One region of the Ruegeria sp. HKCCD4884 genome, then DNA from elsewhere that is predicted to be linked to it. Evidence: riboswitches for the same ligand, from Rfam matches in the RefSeq annotation. Region 1 holds a riboswitch; each other region holds the start of a gene.
The links. Region 1 has a riboswitch for cobalamin ahead of GS636_RS15610 (hypothetical protein). Riboswitches for the same ligand answer to the same signal wherever they lie in the genome.
Positions count from the first base shown of each region.

Region 2: it holds a riboswitch for cobalamin, as region 1 does, so the genes downstream of both, GS636_RS04500 (DUF1636 domain-containing protein) here and GS636_RS15610 (hypothetical protein) in region 1, are expected to answer to the same signal.
Region 3: it holds a riboswitch for cobalamin, as region 1 does, so the genes downstream of both, GS636_RS18025 (DUF4198 domain-containing protein) here and GS636_RS15610 (hypothetical protein) in region 1, are expected to answer to the same signal.

Region 1 is NZ_WVRJ01000010.1:128,253-136,033, forward strand. It holds gene GS636_RS15600 (DNA polymerase III subunit gamma/tau) at 1-741, opposite strand, end outside; gene GS636_RS15605 (dual specificity protein phosphatase family protein) at 914-1,414, shown strand; gene GS636_RS15610 (hypothetical protein) at 1,417-1,824, opposite strand; cobalamin riboswitch at 1,915-2,137, opposite strand; gene GS636_RS15615 (hypothetical protein) at 2,268-3,128, shown strand; RNA gene ffs (signal recognition particle sRNA small type) at 3,178-3,276, opposite strand; gene GS636_RS15625 (bifunctional 2',3'-cyclic-nucleotide 2'-phosphodiesterase/3'-nucleotidase) at 3,316-5,184, opposite strand; gene nudC (NAD(+) diphosphatase) at 5,368-6,351, shown strand; gene GS636_RS15635 (SRPBCC family protein) at 6,389-6,856, shown strand; gene GS636_RS15640 (prephenate dehydratase) at 7,011-7,781, opposite strand, start outside.
Region 2 is NZ_WVRJ01000002.1:415,584-423,364, forward strand. It holds gene GS636_RS04475 (TolC family outer membrane protein) at 1-348, opposite strand, end outside; gene GS636_RS04480 (protein-L-isoaspartate O-methyltransferase) at 444-1,097, opposite strand; tRNA gene GS636_RS04485 (tRNA-Cys) at 1,324-1,397, shown strand; gene GS636_RS04490 (SLC13 family permease) at 1,732-3,588, shown strand; gene GS636_RS04495 (NAD(P)-dependent oxidoreductase) at 3,669-4,625, opposite strand; cobalamin riboswitch at 4,772-4,989, shown strand; gene GS636_RS04500 (DUF1636 domain-containing protein) at 5,083-5,457, shown strand; gene cobW (cobalamin biosynthesis protein CobW) at 5,459-6,514, shown strand; gene cobN (cobaltochelatase subunit CobN) at 6,518-7,781, shown strand, end outside.
Region 3 is NZ_WVRJ01000014.1:5,842-13,622, reverse strand. It holds gene GS636_RS18035 (ABC transporter substrate-binding protein) at 1-745, opposite strand, end outside; gene GS636_RS18030 (LacI family DNA-binding transcriptional regulator) at 742-1,899, opposite strand; cobalamin riboswitch at 2,117-2,320, shown strand; gene GS636_RS18025 (DUF4198 domain-containing protein) at 2,449-3,234, shown strand; gene cbiM (cobalt transporter CbiM) at 3,240-3,851, shown strand; gene GS636_RS18015 (cobalt ABC transporter permease) at 3,848-4,426, shown strand; gene cbiQ (cobalt ECF transporter T component CbiQ) at 4,426-5,208, shown strand; gene GS636_RS18005 (energy-coupling factor ABC transporter ATP-binding protein) at 5,205-5,861, shown strand; gene GS636_RS18000 (aromatic ring-hydroxylating dioxygenase subunit alpha) at 5,972-7,018, opposite strand; gene GS636_RS17995 (LysR substrate-binding domain-containing protein) at 7,118-7,781, opposite strand, start outside.

The sequences.
Region 1 (7,781 bases):
CTGCTCGGCAGTGGTTTCACCCGCCCCGTGCGAAATCGCCTGATCCAGCAGCGAGGTTGCATCCCGTGCCGATCCTTCCGCGGCACGTGTGATCAGCGCCAGCGCGTCATCGGCGATTTGGGCATCTTCGGCGGTTGCGATCTTTTGCAGAAGCCCGATCATATCTTCGGGCTCGATCCGGCGCAGATCAAAGCGCTGACAGCGGGACAGAACCGTGACCGGCACTTTGCGGATTTCGGTTGTTGCGAAGATAAACTTCACATGTTCAGGCGGTTCCTCGAGCGTCTTGAGCAGCGCGTTGAAAGCGCTGGTCGAGAGCATGTGGACCTCGTCGATGATGTAGATCTTGTAACGCGCGCTGGCGGCGCGATAGCGGACACTGTCGATTATTTCGCGAATGTCATTCACACCGGTTCGGCTGGCGGCGTCCATCTCCATCACATCGACATGGCGGCCTTCCATGATCGCCACGCAATGTTCGCATTGCCCGCAAGGCTCGGTCGTCGGGCCGCCATTGCCGTCGGGGCCGATGCAGTTCATACCCTTGGCGATGATCCGCGCGGTGGTGGTTTTGCCGGTGCCGCGAATGCCGGTCATGATGAAAGCCTGCGCAATCCGGTCCGCTTCGAATGCGTTTTTCAGGGTGCGCACCATGGCGTCCTGACCCACCAGATCGGCAAAGGTTTCCGGGCGATATTTGCGGGCGAGAACCTGATAGGCGGGGCTGGGCGTGTCGGTCATGTTTTCTCGGTCGGATTCGGTGCTTCGGCTCAGCGTAGTGGCCGCTGCCTTCCGCGTCCACTGCGAGGCGCGATGATTTTTGATTTAGATTCCGACCGGATTCGCACTAAGCTGTTCCAACAAAATTTAAGACTCATTTTTGTAAAGAGTTCCTGGTGGAGGACACACGTTCATGTCGCAGCTGGTTATCTATGCCCTGCAAGTCGCAGGAGGAACGCTGGCCCTGACGTCTATACCCGGACATGGCGGGGACTATGAGACGGATCTGGATACGATTGCCGCGTGGAAGCCGGGGATTGTCATTTCAATGACAACGGATGTCGAGATGCTTCAGCACGGGGCGCAGGATTTTGGCAGCGATATTCAAAGCCGCGCCAGCCGGTGGGTGCATCTGCCGATCGAAGACTTTGGCGCACCAACGGCGGCCGTTGAAGAGGCGTGGCCAGAAGTTAGCGCCGCCGCCCGGCATGCCCTGGCTGGAGGAGGCCGAGTGCTGGTGCATTGTCGGGGCGGCTGTGGCAGGTCGGGGATGGTTGTCCTGCGTCTGATGGTCGAGTGCGGCGAACGGGCTGACAAGGCGCTGGAGCGTCTGCGGTCGCTGCGCCCCTGTGCTGTGGAAACAGACGCGCAGCTGGCTTGGGCGGCCCGGGTTTCCCCGGCGCAGGTGGTGTGACCTCAGGCCGAAAGCTGTTCGGGTGCGTGTACGGTTTTCCGGGGCCGTAGCGTTGCAACCTCGATCATCGCGCATGGTGGGTTTGCAATGATGCCAGATGGCAGAGTGCGGAACGTGTTTCCAAAAATCAGATCAGCATAGAGGTTCAGGTCCTCAATTGCTGCGTTGGGCTGCGTGTCACAAAACACGCGAACACTGTCTGATTGTGCCTGGAAAATTGCCTGACACCCTTCCGCGCAATGTGAAAGCTCACTACTGCCGTCGAACTCGAATGCGTCGCCTGTGGCCGCCGAAGCTTGTGTCATGGCCTCGGAGATCGAGCGCGCCAGCCGCGCCAGGGCGGGGCAGGTTTTACCCGTCCGCTGACATACCGTTGCGCTGTATTCATGCGTCTTTGTCTTCCAGATCATCCTGCGCCCTCCGCGCGTGGTGGACAGAAGGATCGGGTCAGGTGGGACAGCGAAGTGCAGTCAGGACCTGCCCGGACACCCCGCCCGAGTTTCGGTTTCAGTTTCGATGGCAGGTCTCCTGACTTGCGGGTCATGGCTTTGCCGACCTTCCCAGCCCTCGGGGCCAGTGGCGTTTCGGCATTGCTCACCGCTTACAGTTGCGGGGGCAGTCGCGGCATTGGTTAGCGTCCGGATGACCAGACGGAACCGCACCGTGTTCCCTTTTCATCCCGACCCCTTGTGGGGGACAGGAACCATCACACAATCGCTAGCGTCTGATCCGGTTCCGAGTCAAGCGGATCTTTGGCCCCGACGTTTGGTCATGCTGGATGGGTAAAAACTTCCCGCGTAGAGTTTCAATTATTGAAGTAAGAAACTTTGTCTTCGGCGCAGGGTCAGGGATCATGTTGGATACAGAACAGACGGTTTTAACCGAAGAGTTCCTCTTTCCGTCCGGGTCATCAACCCTTTCAGCGCGCTTGTACCGACCGTTGTCGGAACCCGGCACAGTGGTTGTGCTGAACAGTGCCACAGGCGTGCCACGCGACTATTATCGCCACTTCGCACGTTGGCTGGCCGCTGAGCGCGGCATGGCGTGCCTAACCTATGATTACCGGGACTTCGGGCACTCTTTGACCGGCCGCATGAAGGATGCACGTGCGACAATGGCCGATTGGGCCTTGATCGATATGCCGGCGGCGCGGGCGGAAATGCGCAGGCGTTTTCCCGGTGCACAACAATGGACGATTGGTCATTCTGTAGGTGCCATGCTGGGACCCGTACAGCCCGATATCGACAAAATCGACCGGATGATTTGTGTGTGTTCTGGGCTTGTGACCCTGAACGATCACCCATGGCCCTACCGTGGATTGGCCGGGGTGTTCTGGTATGGGCACGCCCCATTGCTGGTCAAAGCGCTTGGGTATTTACCCGGAAATGCAATCGGTTTTGGTGCGGATTTGCCGGCATCGGTCTACTGGCAATGGCGTAAATGGTGCACCGCTCCTTCGAGTTACATGCCCGAGATCGGAGCCGGGTTGCCTGATGCGCGTTGGACAGAAACTGAAAAACCGGTGGATCTGTTTACTTTTGAAGATGACCAGATGGTCCCACCCGAGGCGGTATGGCGGCTTGCCGATCTCTATGGCCCCAAGGTCAAACGACATCTGCTGAAACCTGCTGAATTTGGGTTATCTGAAGTTGGGCATATTGGGGCTTTTGCTCGTCGTAACGCGGCCCTTTGGCCACGCTTTGTCGACATTTGAACAAGCTTAGGGACGAGACCGCGTATCACCCATTAGGCATGTGTGGAGAAAGTGAGAGGTTGGACATCGACCCAAGCGGGGCTCGTTGTGGCTGCTTCCTTCCGGACCTGACCAGGTTGGCGAGGCGCTCGCCCGCGCCAACCTCTCGACTCTGGATATAGGGAAGGCTAGGGCAAAAGACAACCCGTCAGAATGTTAGGCGGATACGCTCGAATCCGGCGTCATCGGGACTTAGCAGTTGAGCGTTGAACATGACCAACTCATCCATGTGTTCAAGGGCACCCGGACCTGTTCGAAGCAAGGCATTTACACCCGCTCGAGCTGTCAGTGTAAACGGATATGGGTGTCGCGCTACGGGATCGGGCGGAAGGCGACGAGACAGGTAATCCCGCGTCAGTTCCTTGATGTCGAGCGGTGGTAGGTTGATGCGTTGGGCCGCAGAGGCGGCAGGAAAATGTCCGCCTCCGCTGGCGCGGTAATTGTTGCTGGCCAGGACGAATCTTTGCGCAGGTTGAACAGGTTGGCCACCGAATGTCAGATTGCGAATTCGCCTGTTGTCAGGGTCGACCAACCGACCGTCATTGTCGAAGCGTGCAGGTTGCGATGGATCGATTTGATAGGACAGGCCGAAGATGACGTCGAAATTGTAACCAGCACGTTCGGGGTTTACTAAGTCCGCTTCTGTATCATGCGACAGCTGGTTGAGCACGCTTGCCGACATTTCCAGCCAATCCAGCACGTCGGCACCGTTGATCTGTAATGCGCGCAGTTCATTGGGAAACGGATACAGGTCTGCAACGTGACGCAGGCATATTTCCTCCGCTGGGACATCTGTAAAATGCCGTGGGCCAGCGCGCCCACCGCTTTTCCCAGGCGCCACGGCTGACAAAAGAGGTAACTCTTCCAAAGCGGAACCGTGCAGGAAAGAGCGCAAAGCGGCAGCCTGTGCCGCAGCGACCAAAGCCAAGCCGCGATCCGGTGCGCAAAAACTGAAATAGCTGTGCATGGATTCTGATACGCGCGCGACGGGTTTGGCAACCGCGCTGCGTGTCTGACGATGGGCGTCAGCGAACAGACGCACCATATCCTGGTCTTCCTCGACCGCGATTCCGCTCGCGCAAACCGGGCGCAGGTCCACGCGACATTCTTCAATGCTGAACCCGGCATTCGGTCGCGGAGAAACTACAAGATCAATGACACCAAGATAAGATCCAGCCGACCCGGCCATGACAACCGGGGTTTCATGCACCAGCCCGTTTGCGTGATCGAGATATTGGGCGTTGGTATCGGTGCGACTCGGAAAGGTCAGATGCGTATGCCCGGCGACAATGGCGTCGATTCCGTCGATGGCGGCCAAGGGAATTATGGCATTCTCCATCCCTTCCACCGGCTCTGTTTGGCCCAGGCCAGAATGCGCCAGAGCAACGATAAGGTCACATTCTTCAGCGCGCAGTCGTTTTGACAGGTCGCGTGCCGAGGACAGAATGTCTTCGGCTGTGACCTCTCCGTTCAGGTGATGCTCTTCCCAGCGGGTGGTTTGAGGCGGAAGAACGGATATCAAGCCGATGCGAAGGGGCATATCTTTGCCACCCAATGGCACGGTGCGGTCCAATATCGCAAATCCCTGCCATGCTTGCAGGCTACCCGATCGATGCAGGTTGCTGCACAGGACAGGGCAAGGGGCTTGCGAGATGATATTGTCCAATACCGTCAGCCCAAAACCAAAATCATGGTTGCCGAGACCTATGGCGTCGTACTCCAGCGCCGCAAAGGCTTGCATGACCGGATGCGGCACGTCGTTCTGGGCCGCCCACTCGCCCAACGGCGTGCCCTGAATTGCATCCCCATTGTCCACCAACAGAACCAAAGCATCCCCTGCTTCTTGGCGGGCTTTGCGGATCAGGCTGGCGGTGCGCGTCAATCCTAGCGTCGGGTCAGGAGTATCCGTGTAATAGTCAAAACCTGTCAGGTTCATATGCAGGTCGGTTGTTGCCAGAATACGCACATGCCCACGGTTTTTTTCGGAGGACACCTGCGTCGAAGGGTTTTGCTTCACTTTGAATGGTCTGCTTTTGAATAGGGTTATTGATTAATTCTTACAAAGCGTAACCTAAATGATTTTTCCGGGGCCGCCATGCGGCTTTTCAGCGGCAGACATGCGTGTTGCGCGTGTTTGAATTGCCATTGCAACACGGTCTGAGACATGGCAGCCCTGTGCCAGGGACCAAAAGGAATTCCAATGAAAAACGCAGAGCAGGTGACCTTTGGCGGCTCGGGTCTGGATCGGGCGGCCCATATGCGCGGAAATGCCGAAACGTTGACGGCGGCGCAAAGCCACCCGGCGGCGGCGTGCATGATGATCTGGCGCGGTAAAGTTCTGGTTACGGGCCAAGGGCTGGATCAGCTTGCTCTGCTTCCAATGACGCACTCGCTGGTCAGCGCGGGACCAGGCGGGGTCATTGAGGCTCCTGTTTTTTTGGGCCTTTCCGCTGAAGACACGCCATTGTTCGCGGTGGATATCTCGGCCTGGACCGCAGAAGGTCTGGACCTGACCGGTCTGGGAGAGTTCGTGGACAAATCCGAGCAGCAGCACCCGGATTTGCCAGAGGGATATGTGTTTGCTGAATTGCGCCGGATCATGACGCGATTGTCGCCGCGCGATGCCGAATTGGCGGCCACGGCCAAAGCCGTTATCGGCTGGCACGAAACGCATCGGTTTTGCGCGCGCTGTGGGGCTGCCAGCGAGATGTCTCAGGGCGGTTGGCAACGCAGTTGCCCGTCATGCGGTGGGCAACATTTCCCACGTACCGACCCGGTTGTGATCATGCTGATCACACATGGTGACAGTGTGCTGATGGGCCGGTCTCCGGGCTGGCCCGAGGGTATGTTTTCGCTATTGGCGGGGTTTGTCGAACCCGGAGAAACGCTGGAAGCTGCGGTGCGCCGCGAGGTGATGGAAGAGGCGGGCGTTCCGGTCGGAAACGTATCCTATCTGTCCAGTCAACCCTGGCCATTCCCCGCTTCGCTGATGTTTGGCTGCGCGGGTGAGGCACTGGCGCGTGACATCGTGATTGATCCCGTTGAGATTGAAGAGGCGATGTGGGTCAGCAAATCCGAGATGATGCAGGCATTTGCCGGGGATCATCCAAGCCTTTTGCCCGCCCGCAAGGGTGCAATTGCACATTTTCTGCTTGAGAACTGGCTTGCGGATACGCTGGACTGACGAAATATTGGCGCGGCCATAAACATCAAAGGGTATCATGCAGTTTTCAGCCCGTGAGGATATCGAAGCCCCCATTAACGCAGTGTTCGACATGGTGTCGGATTTCGGACGGTTCGAACGTATGGCCATGCGCCGGGGAATCGACGTACGGCGCTTGGGGTCCGAAGCGGTCTTTGTTGCCGGGACTGAGTGGCAGACAGAGTTCAAGCTGCGCGGCAAGCTGCGCCAAATGTCGGTGGTGATGACGGATTTTGACCGGCCTTCGCAAATGCGATTTGAAGCGTCCAGCAAGGGCATGACCGGTCTGACCAGTGTTGATTTTCTGGCCCTGTCGCCGCGTAGAACGCGCCTGAGCCTTGAGATGTCACTGGCGGCCAAAACCCTGCCTGCACGTCTGTTGTTGCAATCGGTGAAACTGGGTCAGACCCGATTCCGCAAACAATTGCAATCCCGGCTGAGTGAGTTTGCGCGCGAGTTGGAGCAGCGGCATCTGCACGGTGCCTAGAAAACGCCGGTGCGCTGTTTCACAACGCGATTGAGCAGAAGAGGCAGGTTGCCAAGTCGAACACCCAAACGCATTAGCGAGATGATCGCTTGCTACGTGGCTAGGCGCAGCAACCTGCGCCAATCTGAGTTCGCCCAACCTAAGGAAGAGTAGCCTATCCGCGGGGCTGCGCTGCCGGATAGACGCCGAGGATTTCCACATTGGTTGTGAAGTGTTCCAACTCGTCCATGGCCAACCGAACGTTCCGGTCATCCGGATGACCAACGATATCTGCATAAAACTGCGTCGCAGTGAACGACCCGTCAACCATGTAGCTTTCCAGCTTGGTCATGTTGATGCCGTTGGTGGCAAAGCCGCCCATCGCCTTGTACAGCGCCGCAGGGATGTTGCGGACCTGAAACACAAAGCTGGTGATCATTGCATGTTCTCCGCGACGCGCCAGGTCGGCCTGTCGAGACATCACAAGGAAACGGGTCGTGTTGTCGTCGCTGTCCTCAATGTGGCGGGCCAGCACATTCAGGTTGTAGATCTCACCAGCCAACTCACTGGCCAGCGCCGCAGAGTGCAGGTCGCCCACCTCAGCCACTTCGCGCGCCGCGCGTGCGTTGTCGGGGCTGACACGTCCGCGAATGTTGTGCTGTTTCAGAAATCCTGCGCATTGCGGCAGCAGCACCAGATGGGAATGTGCCTCGGTAATGTCTTCCAGTTTTGCGCCGGGGACGCCCAACAGGTTTATATGTACCCGCACAAATGCTTCGTCGATGATATGCAAGCCGCTATGAGGCAACAGCCGGTGAATATCGGCGACTCGTCCGTAGGTCGTGTTTTCGACCGGCAGCATCGCCAGATCCGCCGCACCTGAACGAACCGATTCGATCACATCTTCGAAAGTCCGGCAAGGCAGGGCCTCCATTTCGGGCCGTGC
Region 2 (7,781 bases), on a different contig from region 1:
CGAAGCCCCACCATCATATACTAATTGGCTAAGCGTTAATCCGGTAAAAAACCTAGACGGCTCGTTCGTCGTGACTACGTTATTGACCCGCGACCGGGTGTAGTCTTGACTTACCTGCACGGCCCAGTTGACGATTGGCCGCAACGCTGAAAGCGCAATAGCCACATCTTCATCCGCAGCCCGCAAAAGCGCCCGATTCTGCTCCAGCAAACCGCTTGTATTATACGCACCGATGAAGGCGTCTGTTATGTTATCAGCCCACGCTGCGCGCCCTGGCATTACGCTCATGGCAAGCCCTGCGGTCACTGCGAATACCTTGACCAGCCTGCCTGTCGCTGAACCACGCATACCGAAATCCTCTCAAAACGAAATTACACTGCCCTGCAGGCAGTTTGCGGCCTTGTTTTCAACTAATCAAGGCGGAAGAAAAATCTATCGGCGGACTATAGCGAAAATGCACACTCAGCCGAAAAACTCTCCAAGACCGGCGCGCTGGCGTTGAATGCGTCGCGCCAGCTGACCTGACCGCCAGACTTCCGACCAACCCGCACCGTCCCCAAGTTGCCGTCGACAAACAAGCACGCGATTCGGCCATGTTCCTTGAGTTGATCCAGCAAACCTTCGGGGATTTGCTCGACACCGCCCTGCACCATGATCACATCGTAGGGGCCATGTTCGGCAACACCCTGCTCCAGCGGACCCACATGAATGATGGCATTATCAACATCTGCTTCGGCCAGAAGGTTTTGCGCCTCAGCCGCCAGTGCCTCGTTACTTTCCACACCTACGACCAACTGCGCCATGCGCGCGGCCACCGCCGTGGAATACCCCATGGCCGGCGCGATATCGAGAACCATCTCATCATTCGAGATGTTCAACGCATCCAGCATCTTGGCCAGTGTCCGCGGCTCAATCATAGCGCGCCCCTCGCCCATATCGATCAGACCGTCGACATAGGCAGCTTCACGCTGAGCATCAGGAACAAAATTTTCGCGTGGCACGCTCAACATTGCTTCGATGATCGGGAATTTGGTGACATCAGAGGGTCGGACCTGTGTATCAACCATTGTGCGGCGCCGGGCTGCGAAATCTGTCATTGGATATCTCGTCTCATTCCCATGGATGTCCGGCTTGTGCCACATCCTGACCCGACCAGCAACGGCCCTGTTGCCGCAACCCAGCCAAGGTGTCGAAATAATCCGGCGCCAGCTCATGCGAAATTCATTCTTGTCGCCAAATTTGCACGCAATCCACTGGACGCCCTCCAGGAAAGCTGCTAAAAACCCTCGCACACCACGGCAAGTATTTGATTTTACTTGAAAAGGCGAGTTGGCGGAGTGGTGACGCAGCGGATTGCAAATCCGTGTACACCGGTTCGATTCCGGTACTCGCCTCCACAACATCTTGTTTCCACGTTAGCATTGAGTTTTCGAAGCTTGTGAACGTAGCATTTTGCGTGATTGTCCTGGCATATGGGTTTCATTAAAACCGCAACCCAAACAAACAAGAATTGATGCCCTGAGGCATGCGATGAGGCAACGACCCAAGTATTTGAAGTGAGATGCAATGGGCGGGGGCCTAAATGCACATAGTCGCATGAGTAACATTATGTCAAAATTTGGGGCTCAAGCGAAATTTCATGACAATGAATGCGGGATGAACTAAAGGTTTATTTCAGAATAAGTAATAAGTTCTGGACGTCTAGTGGAACACATAGCCTTTACCTTCGAGATGGGGGTCGTTTGCGCCCTTCTCGCCTTCACAGTTTTCCTATTTGTGTCCGAGGTCGTCAGAATCGACCTTTCCGCCATACTGGTTTTGGTTCTTGTCGGCTTGCTAAGCTACGCACCCGGCCTAGAAAATCTGGCGGATGTGCCGCGTCTGTTTGATGGGTTTGCGTCAAACGCGGTCATTTCGATCATTGCGGTCATGATCGTTGGTGCTGGCTTGGACAAAACCGGCATCATGAACAAGGTTGCGGCCGTTATTCTGAAGTACGGCGGCAAATCGGAAAGCCGCGTGCTGCCGATCATCTCGGGAACTGTTGGCGTCATTTCTTCCTTCATGCAAAACGTCGGCGCCGCCGCCTTGTTCCTGCCAGTTGTCAGCCGGATATCCACGAGATCCGGAATACCGCTGTCGCGACTGCTTATGCCGATGGGGTTCTGTGCGATCCTGGGGGGGACGATGACGATGGTGGGGTCCTCACCGCTGATCTTGCTCAACGACCTGATCCAAACGGCCAATGACGGCTTGCCGGATAATCAGAAAATGCAGCCGTTCGGGCTGTTCTCGGTAACACCGATCGGGGCGGTACTGATCCTGACAGGCATCGGGTACTTTCTGCTGCTGGGACGCTGGGTTCTTCCTGTGCAGGAAGGGGCAGACAACACGGGCACCGGTCAGGGCACACAAGAGTATTTGCAGCGGGTGTATGGGCTAAAGGCAGATGTGTTCGAAGTTGTTGTGCCTGCAGACAGCCCGCTGGTCGGGCAGATCCTGGCCGATATCAACCATGAGAACCACCTGTACATCATTTCAACCTTCTATCGCGGCAAAACGTCAATGGTTCAGGTTCTGACCGCTGAAATCGCAGCCCCTTGTCGGCTGGCGATTGTTGGACGGCGTGGCGAGGTAGAGGTTTTTGCGAAGAAATTCGGCTTAACAGTTCTTCCCGATCTGGATGTTTTTGTTGAGGAGTTCGCACCCACCAACGCCGGTGTCGCCGAAGTTGTCGTTACCCCCGACAGTAAATTGATCGGCAAATGCCCGCGCGAGCTTTTGTTCCGCAAGACATACGGTATGTCGCTTCTGGCTATTCACAGAGGGGAAGAAACGCTCAGCCACGTAGAGACCGATGATCATCAGTCCACTCAGATCGGGCTGGAAAAGTTTCATGCTGGTGACATGCTGGTCGCACACACGCGGTGGGACAATCTGATGCGGATCACCCGCGATCCGGATTTCGTTGTGGTCACAAGCGATTTCCCACAGGAGGAATTGAGACCTCAGAAAGTCGGGTGGGCGCTTGCTTTTTTTGCTATTTCAATATGCCTGATCCTGTTCACCGACGTACGCCTTTCTCTTTGTCTACTCACCGGCGCAGCTGGCATGATGCTGAGCCGTGTTCTCAGCGTGGATGAGGCTTACCGTGCCGTTGGATGGAACACTGTTTTCCTGCTTGCCTGCCTCATACCTTTGGGACAGGCCGTGCAGAACACCGGCACGGCCGCATGGATCGCGCAGCAGATCATGGTCATTCTTGACGGTTGGCCGCTTTGGTCGCTTCAAGCGGGCATCGCTGTTCTGGCAACGGCGTTTTCATTGGTCATGTCGAATGTTGGCGCCACCGTTCTGCTCGTACCGCTGGCTGTGTCCATTGCAGTGGCTGCCGGAGGCAACCCTGCAGTCTTTGCGCTGACCGTTGCCATTTCCACTTCGAACAGCTTCATCATCCCGACCCATCAGGTCAATGCACTGATCATGGGTCCGGCGGGGTACAAGGTCATGGATTTTGTCCGTTCAGGCGGCATCATGACCGCGCTGTTCCTTGTCGTTTCGTTGGTGATGATCAACGTTATGTACTAGCGCGGCAATCGGGGCCGGATTTCTGGACTGCCCCACCCCAATTGCCGATGACATGTCGTTGGAAAGATTAGGCTGAACCTCTACGCCAAACCCCGGCCTTGCGGGACAACCTCATACCCCGGCTCTTCCGGTTCATCATCTTCCATCTCCGGCGGGAAACCGGGGGCTGTGATGTCCAAACCAGTCGCCTCTTCCAGACGTTTGATGATATTCGGCGACAGCTCGCGATCGCCATACCGGGCAATGCCATCTTCAAAAATCTTGATCATGACCGGATTCATTTCCAGAGGCACCCCGGCGCGGTCCGCTACCTCTTGAAACAGACCAATGTCCTTTTTCACCAAGTCCATAGTGAAGGAGATGTCGCGCGAACCATTCAGTATGACCTGACTTTCCGTTTCATGCACAAAGGACGTACCGGACGAGATTTTTATCGCCTCATATGTCGTGTTGAGATCCATGCCCGCCGCCTTTGCCGTGACCAGCGCTTCGGCGCAGGTGATCAGGTTGGCTGTGGCCAGATAGTTGGTCAGCACCTTCAAAACCGAGGCAGAGCCCAATTCACCCGTGTGCAAAACACGCCGTCCCATGGTGGTCAGAAACGGCAGAATCCGCTCAAAAGTCGCACGGTCACATCCCGCGAAGATCGAGATATTGCCGGTGGCCGCCCGATGGCACCCGCCCGAAACCGGGCAGTCCACTGCCGCGCCTCCGCGTTCGATCACCTCGGCCCCCAAACGCTTGACCTCGGCCTCATCGGTTGTCGACATCTCCATCCAGATTTTGCCGGGGCCCACTTCGGGCAGCATCTTTTGCATGACCGCATCTGACGCCGCAGGCGATGGCAAGCAGGTGATGACCGCATCGCAATCGCGCATCAACTGTGCCGGGCCTTCGGCTGCCTTTGCGCCAAGGGCGACAAACGCGGCCACCAGATCCGCGTTCAGATCATGCACCGTCAGATCAATACCGTTCCGCAGCAAGGATCCCGAAAGCTTGCCGCCAACGTTTCCCAACCCGATGAATCCTACTTTCATATGTCGCCTCTCCCTGCTGGCTTGTACCTGTCATGCGATCACGGATTTATCTGACCAATCATGCCGCCCAACGACAACCACAGGTCGCTTTTCACACCCGCCTCCTGATGTTACGCGCAACGCGCTTGACAAGCGGGCCAGCGGTGCCGCATGACCCATTCGTTGGTGTCGGCAAGAGCCGATGAAAAGGGAATGCGTCAACGGATCTTCCGCCAAACGCAGCCGCCCCCGCGACCGTGACCGGAGAGGGTGCCCAATGCCACTGGCCTAGGCCGGGAAGGCGGGACATCCGACAGAGGACCCTGACGTACCGGGCCTCTGACATCCGCAAGCCGGGAGACCTGCCAGCACCCGAAGTTGAAACCGGGCGGGGTGTTCCGGTATCGGGTCCATGTTGCAACACGTGGCCCGCTTGAAACCCCGTCCCCCGCGAAGAGGATTTGGGGGGATGAGAGACATGACTGAGACCACACCGGTCGAACTGCTGGTCTGCACGACCTGCCGCCGCGGGCTGCCCATCGAAGACGATGCGCAACGCCCCGGTACATTGCTGCACCAGGCATTGGAACAAGCAGAGCTGCCCGAAGGCATCACCCTGAAACCTGTCGAATGCCTTTCGAACTGCGATCAGGGCTGTTCTATCGTGTTGCGCGGCGGTCCCGATCGCTGGACCTTCGTTTACGAAAACCTGAACGAAGTGGACCATGTCGATGTAATCGTCGACGGCGCAACCAAGTATCTGGCCACCGAAGATGGCCTGGTGAAATGGCGCGAGCGCCCTGAACATTTCCGCAAAAACTGCGCTTCGCGCATTCCCCCGATTGGAGCCTGACATGTCGAATCTCGAAAAACTTCCCGTCACCGTGATCACCGGCTTTCTGGGCTCGGGCAAAACAACGCTGGTCAAACACCTGATGCAGAACCCGCAGGGCAAACGTCTGGCTGTTGTCGTCAACGAGTTTGGCGATGTGGGCGTGGATGGCGATATCCTGAAATCCTGCGCCATCCCGGATTGCCCTGCGGAAAACATCATGGAGCTGGCAAACGGTTGTATCTGCTGCACCGTGGCCGACGACTTCATCCCAACCATCGAAGCCCTGATGGCGCTGGAGCCGCGCCCCGAGCACATCCTGATCGAAACCTCTGGCCTCGCCCTGCCCAAGCCGCTGCTGAAAGCGTTCGACTGGCCGGATATCCGCTCAAAGATCACTGTCGATGGCGTGATCGCTCTGGCCGATGCCGAGGCCGTCGCCGCCGGTCGCTTTGCCCCGAATGTCGAAGCTGTCGATGCCCAGCGCCTCGCCGACGACTCGATCGATCACGAAACGCCCCTGTCCGAGGTGTTTGAGGATCAGATCTCGTGCGCCGACATCATCCTGTTGACCAAGCCTGATCTTGCAGGGCCCGAAGGTGTGGCCAAGGCCAAAGAAGTGATCGCCGCCGAAGCACCGCGCCCCCTGCCTGTTGTCGAAGTTGCCGAGGGCGTTGTGGATGTCCGCGTTGTACTTGGCCTGGAAGCGGCTGCCGAAGACGACATGGATGCGCGTCCGTCGCACCACGACGGTCACCACGATCATGAACATGACGATTTCGAAAGCATCATCGTCGAGTTGCCGGAACAATCCGATCCAGCCGATCTGGTCGCCAAGATCGAACGTCTGGCGACCGAGCTGAACATCCTGCGGGTCAAAGGTTATGCGGCAGTACAGGGCAAACCCATGCGCCTGCTGGTTCAGGCTGTGGGCGCACGCGTCCGTCACCAATATGACCGCCCATGGGGACCAGAGGAAGAGCGCCGTTCGCGTCTGGTTGTTATCGCCGAGCATGACGACATCAAAGAGGCCGAGATCCACGCGATCCTCGCGGGCGTCACCGAGGCTGCCGAGTAAACCATGCACGTCGTCTTCCGCGAAAGCCACGGGCTCGAGGAAACCGAGACCCCAACCGATCTGGGCCAAAGCCCGGCGGATCTGGTTGTTTTGTCCTTCTCGGACAGCGACCTCGGCGCTTTCGCGGCGGGCTGGCATCGTGGCGGCGGAACCGAGGGTCGAATGCCAACGCTTCGACTGGCCAATTTGACCGCCCTCAAACACCCTCTGTCCGTCGACACCTATGTCGAGCAGACGTTGGACGGCGCCAAGGGCATTCTGATCCGCCTGATCGGCGGCGTGCCTTACTGGTCCTACGGCTTGCAACAGGTTCTGGCGCTGGCGCAGGCCAAGGGTATCGCGCTTGCCGTTCTGCCCGCGGATGGGCGCGAAGATACGCGGCTGGATGACTACTCTACCCTGCCCGTTTCAACGCTGCGCCGTTTGGCCCATCTGTGCGACACCGGTGGCGAGGTCGCAGCACAAGCCGCATTGGCCCAGATGGCCTTGGCAGCAGGGCTTTATGCCGGGCCGGTGATGGGCGCAAAGACCCTGCCTGAATGCGGCGCATGGTGCCCGGATCGTGGTGTAATCCCAACGGATACCGCGTTCGAAGGCGACGCAAAACGTATCGTCGTCACGTTTTACCGCGCATATCTGACGTCGGCCGACACCGCCCCAGTCGCAGCTCTGATCCGCAGTTTGCGTGCGCGCGGATTTGCGGCAGTGGGCCTGTTCGCGCCTTCTCTCAAAGCGCCAACTGCTGCCGATTGGTTGCGCGAGACGCTTAGGACGTTGACCCCCGCTGCCATTATCAACGCCACGTCCTTTTCGGGCAAAGGCGCGTCGGGCACGTCTCCGCTGGATACCGCCAATGTGCCAGTGTTTCAGGTCGCTCTGGCCACCTCGCGCCGCAAAGCCTGGGCTGAGGCGGAACGCGGTCTCTCACCTGCCGACCTTGCCATGCATGTTGTCTTGCCCGAGGTAGACGGGCGGATTTCGGCGGGCATCGCTTCATTCAAGGAACCGGGTAAACGCGATCCTCATCTGGAATACTCCCGCTTTGCCCACCGGGCCGAGGCCGAACGGATCGAAGCCATTATCGACCGGGTATCAGGCTGGCTGCGCCTGAACGACAAACCGAAGGCGGATCAGATCCCGGCGTTGGTGCTGTCGACCTATCCCGGCAAAGACTGGCAGATGGCCCATGCGGTGGGCCTGGACGCGCTGGCATCTGCCGAGGCGATGCTGTCCGATCTCCAGAACGAAGGCTATGACACCGCGTCAG
Region 3 (7,781 bases), on a different contig from region 1:
CGCGCGATTGCTTCCAGAACAGCTCACCCGGAGGCGAAGCTTTGGAAATAGCCTTGTAGAAATCCAGAACTTCGGTGGTCTTGGCCTCATCAAGCGGCTGGAACCCATCGGGGCCAACAGGGCTGACACCGTTTGCCAGGAAAACATGCTCCAGCACCTGGCTCATGAAGTTCTCGTCAACTTTGGTGGCCGAAACAAAACCATACATTTCTGGCGGGTTATGCAACGCCTCAAGTGCGGCCTGAATATCTGCAAAACTGTCAGGCGCCTCCAAGCCGGCCTCTTCGAACAGGTCCTTGCGATAGACAACCATTTGCGTCCAGCCATCCACCGGAACCGAGGCGGTTTCACCATTGAACGCTGCCATGCCCAAGGCACCCGGAGCGAAAGTATCAGCGCCCAGTTCTTCGATCACTTCGGTCGCAGCTTCGGTGTCCAGAATGCCCGCTTCGGCCCACGGCAGGGCGTACTGCAACGGGTGGTAGACCACATCTGGCAAGTCACCTGCGGCAAAGGCTGCGGTTGCGCGGGTGCCCAAATCCGTTTCTGTGACAGGGATCACCTCAACGGTTGTACCGGTCTCAGCTTTGAACTGGTCAGCCATTTCCTGCTGTTTCGCCAGACGCTCGGGCTGCTCTTCGGTCGTCCAGAAACGGATCGTGTCCGCCTGTACCGACATGGCCGTCAGCGCCAGTGCCAACGAAGAGCCGAGCATCAGCCTAGCTGCTTTTGGTGTAAGTTTCATGGTCGGTTTCCTCCCCGATTGTCTTCCATGGATTGTTTGATTTTTTTCGCCAACTCGTTCGACGTCAGCAGTGGCGGCCCGTCAGAGTCGCGTTCGATCAGCACCGCCTGGCTAAGCTCGCGCAAAGTTGCGGGTTCTTCCCCGCGGGTCTGACGTATAAGCATCGTTGCAAGGCGTTCGCCTGCCCGTTTGGAGTCGACGCTGAACGTCGTCAGCCCGGGGCTGGCGTATTGGCATTCCGGGACCCCGTCATATCCAAGAACCGAGACATCGCGCCCGATCTCAAGGCCAAATTCTGCGCAAACAGAGTAGCTTCCCAGTGCCGCTTGGTCTGTCGCAAATACTATCGCGGTAGGCGGGACAGGAAGACGCAATACAGCGCGCGCTTCAGCGGCCCCTTCTTCGCGGGTGCGGGCCCCTTCGCGGATCAATTCGGGATCGACTGGCAATCCTGCAGCCCTAAGCCCGTCGACATAGCCATCCCGACGCAGGTGGCTGTAGTTGAACTTTGGATCACTGCCGACAAACCCGATACGGCTGTGACCAAAACGGACCAGACGTTCGACCGCGCCGCTCATGGCTTTTTCACCGGAAATATCAAACCACGACGTATCGTCCTGATAGCCGGTTCGACCATATCCTGTCCGACCATAAAGGATGAAAGGCACCTGCAGGTCGCTGAGGTACCCAACTCGCGCGTCATCTACTTCGGTACGCGGCAGGATAAATCCATCGGCCTTTCGTTCTTCGACCAAACGGCCCAAAACATTTAACATGTCCTGCTTCGACTTCGCGGTCGAAATTGTCATCGTCCAGTCAGACGCACTTGCAGCTTCACAAGCCCCTGCCAGAAAGTCCTGAAAAAACGGATTGTGCCGGTCCGGTTCTTCACTGTTGATGACCATGGCAATGGCACGCACGCGCCCTGTTCGAATAGCCTGAGCATGGCTGAGCGGGCGATACCCCATCTTGCGCGCCGTCACCTCAACACGCTTTCGCGTTGATTCTGAAATGTCGGAATACCCGTTCAATGCACGCGACACGGTGCTTTTCGAAAGGCCAAGGTGATGTGCCAATTCGTCAAGCTTCACCCGCCCACCGGACGCGGCGCGCTGGGACCGGATTTGTCGCTGTTGCAATTCGGGATTCGCCATCATTCTTTCATTTAACTGCTCCGAAACCGGTTTCGGCAATCAAAAAATTAATTCCAGCACCCCGCGACGGACAATCACTCCCAATCAACGAACAGGTCACAACACCAACACTTAGACATCACCGCAGCCGATGAGTTTAAAGCGGAACACCTCTGGAATTCGCAGATGACCCTCCCAATGCCGCAATCGGGAGTTGACCATGATCAAGTTTTTCTGTCATCAACGCGCCATGTTCGGTTCCGGGGAGTCACCCGGAGGCAATAGGGAATGCAGTGCGGCACATTCTTGGCCAATTCTGCAACTGCCCCCGCAACTGTAAGCGGCGAGCGAGACTGATTACGCCACTGGGTCACACCCGGGAAGGCCAGTTTAGCGTTAAGACCCGCAAGTCAGGAGACCTGCCGAACATGCGCCCTCGGAAAGGGTGCTCATCATCGGCGACGGGGTGTGCGCCGGATCTGTTTGCCTGTTGGGGCAGATAGTTTCGCATTCCCCTATGTCAAAAACCAATGCGTGCCGGGGAAGGCGCGACGTGAGAAGGACGTATTTGTGAAACACTTTTTGTTGGCCGCGGCCGCTACTGCGGCGCTGCCCGCGCTGGCTCAGGCTCATTTCTTGCTGGAATACACCGAGGATACCATGATCGAGCGTCCGGGCGACGTTCCGGTCAAGTTGGTCTTCTGGCATCCGTTTGAAGCCGGGCACGTGATGACCCTGGAAAAGCCAGAAGAATTCTATGTGATCCACAACGGCGAAAAGACCGATCTGTTGGGTACATTGGAAGAAACCACATTCGAAGGCCCCGAGAACAGCGCCAAAGCCTTTCTCGGTTCGGTCCCGGTGAAACGTTCCGGCGACTATGTGCTGGTGACGGTACCTGCGCCTTACTACGAAGAATCCGAGGATATCTATATCCAGCAGATCACTAAGGCTTACCTGAACCGCAATGAACTGCCCACCGACTGGGATCAACCGCAAGGTCTGGCGACCGAAATTCTGCCGTTGAACAAGCCCTATAACGTCATTGCAGGTTCCACCTTCACCGGCCGTGTACTGAGCGAAGGCGAACCGGTTGCCGGTGCTGAGATCGAAATCGAATACATGGCAGCCGAGCCCGATCTGGCGGGAAACGGTGCCAAAGACGCCACAGCATCCCCACTGCCGGGCGGCGCATTGGTCGCGATTTCAGATGAGAACGGCTATTTCACCTTTGGTGTACCGAAAGCGGGTTACTGGGGTTTTGCTGCTTTGGGTTCGGGCCCAAAAACCGAATATGAAGGCAAAGAACTGAGCCAGGATGCTGTGATCTGGATCCGCGCCTGGGATCTGGAGTAACCCCTATGCACATCGTGGACGGAGCCCTCTCGAACCCAGTTGTGATCGGCGGCGCAATCGCAGCGGCTGGCGGCATTGCCATAGGGCTGAAATCGCTGGACCTCGACCGCATTCCCACCGCGGGCGTCCTGTCGGCCAGCTTTTTTGTAGCCTCGCTGATCCATGTGCCGATCGGCCCGTCCTCTGTGCATTTGATAATGAACGGTCTGGCTGGGCTTTTGCTTGGCTGGGCCGCTTTTCCTGCGCTGTTTGTTGGCTTGCTGCTTCAAGCCGTGTTTTTTGGTTTTGGCGGTTTGACTGTGCTTGGGATTAACACGGTCAACATCGCACTTCCGGCGGTGCTGACATGGATGATCTTTGGCCGATTGATCGCACGCGGCTCTCCGGTGCAGGGCGCTGTTTGGGGCGGCATCGGAGGAGCGTTTTCGATTGCAGCCACGACGGCCCTTGTCGCTGTCTCTCTGGCTCTGTCTGGTGACGAATTCCTACCAGCCGCGAAACTGGTCTTTTTTGCACACATTCCCGTCATGGCAATCGAAGCGGTACTTACCGGTTTTGCTATTCTATTGGCCCGCAAGGTCAAGCCTGAACTCTTTCTGAGGGGTGCCCCCGTATGAGACAGCTAATTTTTGTTGTTGCGATATGGCTTACCCCGCTTCCTGCGCTGGCCCATAAAGTTATCGCCGGGGTCTTTCCTGCAGGCGACGCGATTGAAGGGGAATTGGGCTTTTCCAACGGCGACATGGCTGAAAACCAAGAAGTTGTTGTTTACGGCCCCGATGGCGCTGAACTGGGGCGAACAGTCACAGATACCGATGGTTTCTTCCTCTACACCCCCACCGAACCTGTCGCGCACACGTTCAAAGCAGATCTGGGCGCCGGTCATCTTGCCGAGGTCACCATGCCCGCCGAGGAAGTGGCTGAGATTTTGGGCGTGGATGCGGAGCTTGTAAAACCTGTTACGCAGGTTGAAAACGCAAACGACACCGCGACGACTGTCGCGTCATTAACCGACGAGGAGCGCGCGGCCATTGCCCAAGCGGTGCGAGACGAAACCCGCCCTCTGCGTCGTGAGATTGCAGCCTATCGCGAACACAACGACTTGCAGACCGTTCTTGGTGGGATCGGCTACATCATCGGTCTGTTCGGTATCGGCTTTTTTGTCGCTGCACGCCGGAAAATGGCCGCCTGATGGCTCACGCTCTGGAACCCCAGGCAAAGACGCTGGCCGAAGCTGATGCCAGCGCACCCTTCGGGGTGATCGGAGAGTTGGACCCTAGGATGCGGATCGTGATGACGTGCTTTTTTGCTGTTGTTACGGTTTCGCTATCCAGCATCCCCGCGTTGATTGTGGCTCTGGCAATCTCTATCGGCTTGCTATTGATGTCTCGCCTACCCGTGCGCCGCACACTTAAACGCATGGCCATGATGGACAGCTTTATCATCTTCATGTTGATACTTTTGCCCTTTTCCATGCCCGGTGACGCGATGTTCACCCTGTTTGGGTATCCGGCCAGTTGGCAGGGACTGTGGAAAGCCATTGAGATCGCTCTGACAGCCAACGCCGTGGTCCTGACCCTGATGGTTCTGGTCGGCACGTTGGAACCCGTCACTCTGGGTCATGCTTTGCACAAACTACGCTGCCCAGATGCTCTTGTGCATTTGTTGATGTTCACCATCAGATATATCGAAGTCTTGCGCGAAGAATATCTGCGCCTTCGCGGCGCCATGAAAGTTCGTGGCTTCCGCCCCGGCACCAACTGGCACACGTATCGCAGCTTTGGCTATCTGGTGGGCATGATGCTGGTGCGTGCCATCGAACGGTCAGAACGCATACTGGGCGCTATGAAGTGCCGAGGTTTTTCTGGGCGTCTTCTTTTGCTGCAGGATTTCTACCTGACCCGGCGGGATTGCATGTTTGCTGTGACCTTGGGTTCGATCTGCCTTGGTCTTCTTTGCCTGGATTTCCTATGACGATCCTTAAACTCGAAGATATCCATTTCGCCTATCCCGGGCAGGCATCCGTGCTGGACGGGGCATCGCTTTCACTTGATCCGGGGCAACGCCTGTCAATAGCAGGGCCCAATGGCGCGGGAAAATCCACGCTGTTTCGCATTGCCCTTGGATTGCAGAAACCGACCGCAGGACGCGTGATTGCCCTTGGCAAGGACCGACGGGCCAAAGCAGATTTCCACGAGGTACGCCGCGAGATCGGGCTGGTGTTTCAAGACCCCGACGACCAACTATTTTGCCCCACCGTTGCAGAAGACATCGCGTTTGGACCGCTCAATCTGGGCCGCAGCAAGGCCGAAGCGCTTGCCATCGTTGACAAGGTGCTGTCCGATCTGGACTTGATGCACCTGCGAGACCGCATCACGCATAAATTGTCCGGGGGTGAAAAACGGCTTGTGACCCTTGCCACCGTGCTGGCGATGGAGCCGCAAGCGCTGTTATTGGACGAACCAACCAATGCGCTCGACACCAAGAACGAGGCCCGTCTGCTGGAGATCCTAAAGGACCTGCCACAGGCCATTTTGCTGGTAAGCCATGCCCCATCCTTCCGCCAGGCATTGGCGCCGGACACGCTTGAGCTGAGAAATGGAAAACTGGTTTCGGCTGGGTTTTGACCTGCAAGACACCAGTTTCAGCTGGCTAATACATTGCACCAAGATCCTGCCGATCTGCCCTATTTCCGGCCACGTTTCCGATCATTTGAAGTGGATCGTTAGACCAGAGCTCAGGCCTGAACTGCAAGTTCGGCGGATGCCGTCTCAGCTTCAATGGCAGTGTCCAGCGCCTTGCGGAACAGTTTGGCCCCCTTGTCCAAGCCAAGATCGATATGAGGTGTCTTGGCGTGCTTCATGCCAAGATGCACCTCCTCCAACACCTCTTTGTCCTCAAGAAAGGCCATACGCGCGCCGTCATTCATGAACTTTGAAACTTCAGCATTGTCGGGATCCGTATTGCGATGCTGGAACCAGAAATAGCGGGTGCGGTCTTCGTCAATCGGCGTCATGAAATTGTACGAGATATTGACATAGGTCTTGTCGACCGGGGGTTTGCCATAGCCGCCGGTTCCAACGGGCGTGTAAACAGATTTGTTCAGCGCGATTGCAGGCAGGCACATCTCGTAGTGCTGCAGCCGATCACAGTCGCCCTCGAACGCGACCAGATTTGCGTAATACGGTGAAGGCGGTTTGTTTTCGATCCAGCGTGACACGATCACACCACGATCGGTTTTCTCAACATCCAGCGGTTCTTCATCCGTGCCCGCGCCCGCAAAAGACGTGACATGGACCCAGGCCACATGGCTGGGATCCAGTAGATTGTCGCAGACCCACAGGTAATGGCAGTCGATATCCATCACACCACCATCGGTTTTGCCCCAGCTTGGGTCATCGAAATTCTCAATCGGAAAAATCTTGTCCGGATCCGCAAGGGCAGGATCACCCATCCAAATCCAAAGATACCTGTACCGATCCACCACCGGATAGGATTTCACGACCGCCCGGCGCGGGGTCATTCCGCGCTGAGTTGGGCTGTCGGTACATTTGCCTGAGCAATCGAATTTTAGGCCATGATACCCGCATTCGACGATATCGCCGATCAGATTACCCTTTGAAAGCGGAAGTTTGCGATGGGGACAGGCATCTTCTAGCGCGACCGGAGTACCGTCCTCTTGTCGATAGAGCACGATGTTTTCACCCAGAAACGTCTCGGCCTTCAGTTCGCGCCCGACGTCCTTGCTCCAGGCGGCGACATACCAACAGTTTCTCAGAAACATTCAGCTCTCCAATGTTCTAGGTGCCTTTTGCCAGTATGAGTGGCTGAACACTCACATACCATGCCAGAGTTTTAATGGCTTATATAAGCTAGGCTAATTTCAAAAGGATGCAGACTGCGGGATTTCGGGTTGTGTGGCAACTTCGGAGTGAATCCATGTCAGGAACTCGGACACTTTGGCGCTGTCTTTGGTTTCATGCGGTTGGACCAGCCAATAAGACAGCGGTGATTGGGTCATTTCTTTGAAGGGCCGAACCAAGCGGCCGTCGCTCATCATATCAATGACCAACGGTTCCCGCCCTAATGCCACGCCTAAACCTTCGATTGCCGCCTGAACAACCATATTGGACTGTCCCAATCGGCGTGTTCGAAGCGCGGTTGGCAGAGTCAGACCACAGCGCCGCGCCCAGAACTCCCATGTGGGGCTGGCTGCCCCGTGATGCAGGTTCTCATCCACCAGCATTGTGTGTCTGGCGAGGTCTTCAACGTTTCGCAGATCAGGCAACAGCGACGGCGCGCAGACCGGGAACAATTGCTCATTCATAAGCAAATCGACCTGATAGCCCGGGTAATCGCCCAAACCGTACCGAATTCCGATATCGGCATCCGCACCAGAAAATGGAAATTGCCCGGTGTCAGTTGCAATAGAAATCGACAGGTCCGGATGCGCCATATCAAAGCGTAAAAGGCGTGGAAACAACCAGTTGAAGGCAAAACCCGGCAGGCATGAAATCACAATTGTCCTGTCCGAACGGGTTTTGTCC